Regions from separate parts of the Priestia sp. YIM B13489 genome, predicted to be linked through region 1. Evidence: predicted binding sites of a transcription regulator. Region 1 holds the regulator's gene; the other holds the start of a gene.
What was found. Region 1 encodes LexA, which represses DNA repair genes until DNA is damaged. Its sites were predicted from a motif close to CGAACATATGTTCG; they were not measured.

Region 1 (2,208 bases):
CGCCAATTTCAAAAGGACATAAAAAAACATCCACAGACAGCACGTTGCTAGACACGGTGGTGGAGGAAGTGTGTAACGTAATGGCATGGTCTATTTTTTTTGAAAATCGAAGCAACCCTTCTTTTTCGCACGAGTCAGGGAATAGAATGCATTCAATGTAAGGAAGAAAATATTGATCCAGGCTATCATGAGATACGTAATATTGTTCTCCGTAGTATTCTTTTTCTAAATGTTTGTTTTGAATGGAGAAAAACTCGAACAAATTTGCTTTCAGCGCATGAACAAGCTGCTCTTTATTTTTTCGGTCAAAGGAAAAAGGAAAAAGAAACATGTTCATTGCTTTGGTAGGTACAATGGTTTGAAATGGTTCTGTTTTCCTTGGTGTATTGGTCATAAACTACATCCTTCTTATGGTCGGTTGTATTTCCTTGTAAGAGTCGAGGAAATGCAGGTAGAAAGTAAAAGGTAAAACAAGCTTTATAAAAACCGTTCTACCTGCCTGCAATGATTCAACGTATCATTTATAATATGCCAATTTTTTTAGAAAACAAACGTAAAAAAAACCAACTAACATCATCATTAGTTGGTTTTACATACAGTGTCTGATTAGTGAATCGTGCGATATACACCAGTTACTTTTCCTAAAATCGTTACGTGGCGAAGAATAATAGGCGCCATCGTTGAATTTTCAGGCTGTAAACGAACGAAATTTTCTTCTTTAAAGAAACGTTTTACCGTTGCTTCGTTGTCTTCGGTCATAGCGACCACAATATCTCCATTATTAGCTGTTTGCTGCTGACGTACGATTACCATATCGCCATCTAGAATACCTGCTTCAATCATACTTTCTCCCATAATTTCAAGCATAAATACATGATCATCTGGAGAAACGAATTTATCTGGAAGAGGGAAATATTCTTCCACATTTTCAACAGCTGTTATAGGCAGACCCGCTGTTACTTTACCGATAACAGGAACATTAATGACATTGCTTTTAGGGATGTTTACTTCGTCTAGTTGAAGAACTTCGATTGCTCTTGGTTTTGTCGGATCTCTGCGAATTAACCCTTTGCTTTCTAAACGAGCTAAATGCCCGTGTACAGTGGAGCTAGAGGCTAATCCTACCGCTTCCCCAATCTCACGAACAGAAGGCGGATAACCTTTTAATTTTACTTCATGCTTAATAAAATCTAGTATGTCTTGTTGACGTTTTGATAGCTTCATATTTTTCACCTCGATTTTAGCTATTCTTTAGGTGAATTATACCACGTGATGTGTCAATATACAAACATAAGTTCGAAGAATTCCATTGACAGAAACAAATGTTCTCAATAAAATAAGAACATATATTCTGACAGGGGGATCATAATATGCAACAATTCTTACATTCTATGAAACATTACGCTATTTTTTTTGCAGTTATCGCTGCACTTACATATGTATTGACGCTGGTTTTAGGAGCGGATAAAGTAGATTTAGACAAATATTCAACGGTTACTATTACAAAAGGAGATACGCTTTGGGAATTGTCCAACAAGTATCATAATCACCATCATTTGACCACCAATGAATTTGTCAAATGGGTTGAAGACGTCAATGATTTAAACTCAGACACTGCCCAGTCTTTATCTCCTGGAGATAAATTATATATTCCTGTTTTAAAAAAAGAGTTACATAATCAAGTGGCAATTGAACAGTAGTGTGTAACGGCCGTTCCTGAATATTGTTAAAAGCCGAAAAGGTCGTGATAAAAGTGGATGCCATTATTTATTGCCGTGTCAGTACGGATAAAAAAACCCAAGAAACATCTTTACAGCGCCAGCAAGAAGAATTAAAAAAGCTTGCTGCTCTTCACCATCTAGACGTAAAAAAAGTCGTAATGGAAAAAGCAAGCGGATATGAAGTAGACAGAGAGGGTATTTTGGATGTTCTTCATACAATGAAAGAAGAAAAAATATCTGTGTTGCTTATTCAAGATGAAACACGATTAGGCAGAGGAAATGCTCGAATTGCGCTGCTTCATGCTTTTCATAAAGAAAATGCTACCATCTATACGATTAGTCATCAAGGCCAGCTTCAGCTTTCAGAATCTGATTCAATGGTGTTAGATATTATTAGCTTAGTGGAAGAGCATCAGCGGAAATTACATAATGCTAAAATTAAAAGAGGAATGAAAAGAGCTGTAGAAAACGGTTATCGTCCGCAGCA
Region 2 (2,208 bases), on a different contig from region 1:
TTTATGAATAATGCGCTTTAATTCTAGCAGTTCTTGTTTGTTCACAACTACGTACAATACGTCTTTTGCTTCTTTTGTATAGCTTCCATGAGCAGAAAAGACAGTGACGCCGCGCTGCATCTTTTTATTGACTTGTTCGGCTACTTCAACTGAACGGTGTGAAATAATAGTGATTGCTTTGCGAGGGTTGAGTCCTTCAATAATATAATCAAGCACCTTCGTTCCGATGTAAAGAGAAATAACCGTATACATTGTCTTTTCTCCACCGATGACAAAATAAGCGCTTGCTACAACTAATAAATCAATTGCCAGCATCGTTTTGCTAATATTCCAGTCTAGATATTGATTAGCTAAGCGGGCAATAACTGCAGAGCCTCCGGAAGTTCCGCCGCCTCTAAACACAAGTCCGAGTCCTACACCAGCTAAAATACCAGCAAAAATAGCCCCCAGTAGCGTATCGTCAAGAGGATTTCCCAGTCCTTCAGTTATATGTAGGAATAGAGAAGTGAAAATAATACATATAATTGTGTAAACAATCACACGTTTATGAAGCAATTTGTATCCGATCAGTACCAGCAAACCGTTTAATATAAAGTTTGTGATACCCGGAGACCAGCCTAATACATAATAGGTAATCATTGTTACACCGGTTACGCCGCCTTCTGCTAATTCATTTGGAATAGCAAAGTAATTAATGGCCAGTGCGAAAATGAGGCTCCCTAGAATAATGAGGATAATTTCTTTTATTTTATTAATCATGAACGTTACCTCCAATCATCAAAAGCTCCGAAAACACAGTCATGACAATGTATTATACCAACTCTAGAGACTGAATTAAAGATGGGATATTATTATTTTTTTTAAAATCATTTTCTGCTATTAACATAAAATCTTTTGACAGTTTTTATGGAGTATGAAAAAATGAATTGTTTGCTTTTATTTTGATTAAAAAGTTTTGCAATGAGAATGTTCGTTCGGTAAAATAGAAGCAAGAGTCAAGGGGGAGAATGAACGTGTATCAAGATGAATTAAAACAGTATGCGAAGTTAGTAATGCCCGAGCATTTAGAGAAAATGAAGAAAATGTACAGTCCCGATGCGCATAAGCAGCCTTTAGGGTTAAAAAAAGAAAAGATTGAGCATATTGAAAATGTCATTATGAACAGTTACTCGGAGCATTATCCAGTAACGCTTCACGTCTATGAAGCAGGACATATTCAAAGGTATGAACGAGTGACGATTGATAAAGTCTCGCTGCAGTCGAATACGCTGATGGTTACAGGCCCTTGCTATACATATTCGATTCGAGCAGATGCAGTAATTGAAGCAGATGTATGGAAAGATGAAAGCTACTCTAGCTAAGAGTAGCTTTTTTGTTCGTTTTGTATCTTTTTTTTAACGCATGCATACAATACATAAAAGCATATTCTGCGAGTAGCAACTTCTAGCTACTAGGAAATTTTAATTAAAGAAGGGATTATTGTATGCAAAATGAAAAAACTCAAGTAAGAGAAATCGAATTAACGCAGTTCATTAAAAAAAGACTCGTTCGTTTTATCTCAAGTTTAGCTATTTCTTCTGCCCTTGCTTCCATATTATATATGCTTCTGTTTTTATTTAAATGATGGGTCACTTTGAGTTGTCCAAAAAGGTGGACAACTTTTTTGGTGTGTAGGCTTTTATGAAATCAGGACAAGCTATGGCTGATTCAGTCAGAAAAATTCAATCGGTCAAGAAATAGTCAAAAACAGTCATAACTAATTAAGTGGAAGAAAACCTTTACATATAATGAGAAAAGTAGACAAATTCTTGAATTACCAGCATATTTCCTTTTGTATGAACTATTATTAAACCAAATGCAAATCTAATTGTTCATTCAAAAAACTTTATTTTGTAATTAAAAAAATGAATGTTTTTGATTTTTTATGATTGATTTTGAATGTAAACCGTGATAAAGTAAGTACATGAAATAAATGAAAACGCTTTTTTGAAAAAGGAGCTAGAACATGTTAACGCCGGAAAGACATCAACTAATCTTAAAACTTTTAAAAGAGAAAGAACTTGTAAAAGTGCAAGAGTTTATCGAAGTTACAGGCGCTTCGGAATCAACCATTAGAAGAGACTTAAGTCAACTAGAAGAAGAGCAAATGCTCAAACGTGTTCATGGTGGCGCTTCGCTTATTCGCAGTAAACGAATCGAACTGAGCGT

Region 2: a site for LexA is predicted at 964-977, ahead of ACFX4W_RS19195 (YolD-like family protein). Genes of this name have one in related genera too.

Annotation. Positions count from the first base shown of each region.
Region 1 is NZ_JBHZOQ010000036.1:419,860-422,067, reverse strand. Features, by position in the region: gene ACFX4W_RS04020 (magnesium transporter CorA family protein) at 1-394, opposite strand, end outside; gene lexA (transcriptional repressor LexA) at 607-1,224, opposite strand; gene yneA (cell division suppressor protein YneA) at 1,371-1,700, shown strand; gene ACFX4W_RS04005 (YneB family resolvase-like protein) at 1,754-2,208, shown strand, end outside.
Region 2 is NZ_JBHZOQ010000053.1:2,628,141-2,630,348, forward strand. Features, by position in the region: gene ACFX4W_RS19190 (YitT family protein) at 1-759, opposite strand, end outside; gene ACFX4W_RS19195 (YolD-like family protein) at 1,008-1,361, shown strand; gene ACFX4W_RS19200 (hypothetical protein) at 1,484-1,624, shown strand; gene ACFX4W_RS19205 (DeoR/GlpR family DNA-binding transcription regulator) at 2,006-2,208, shown strand, end outside.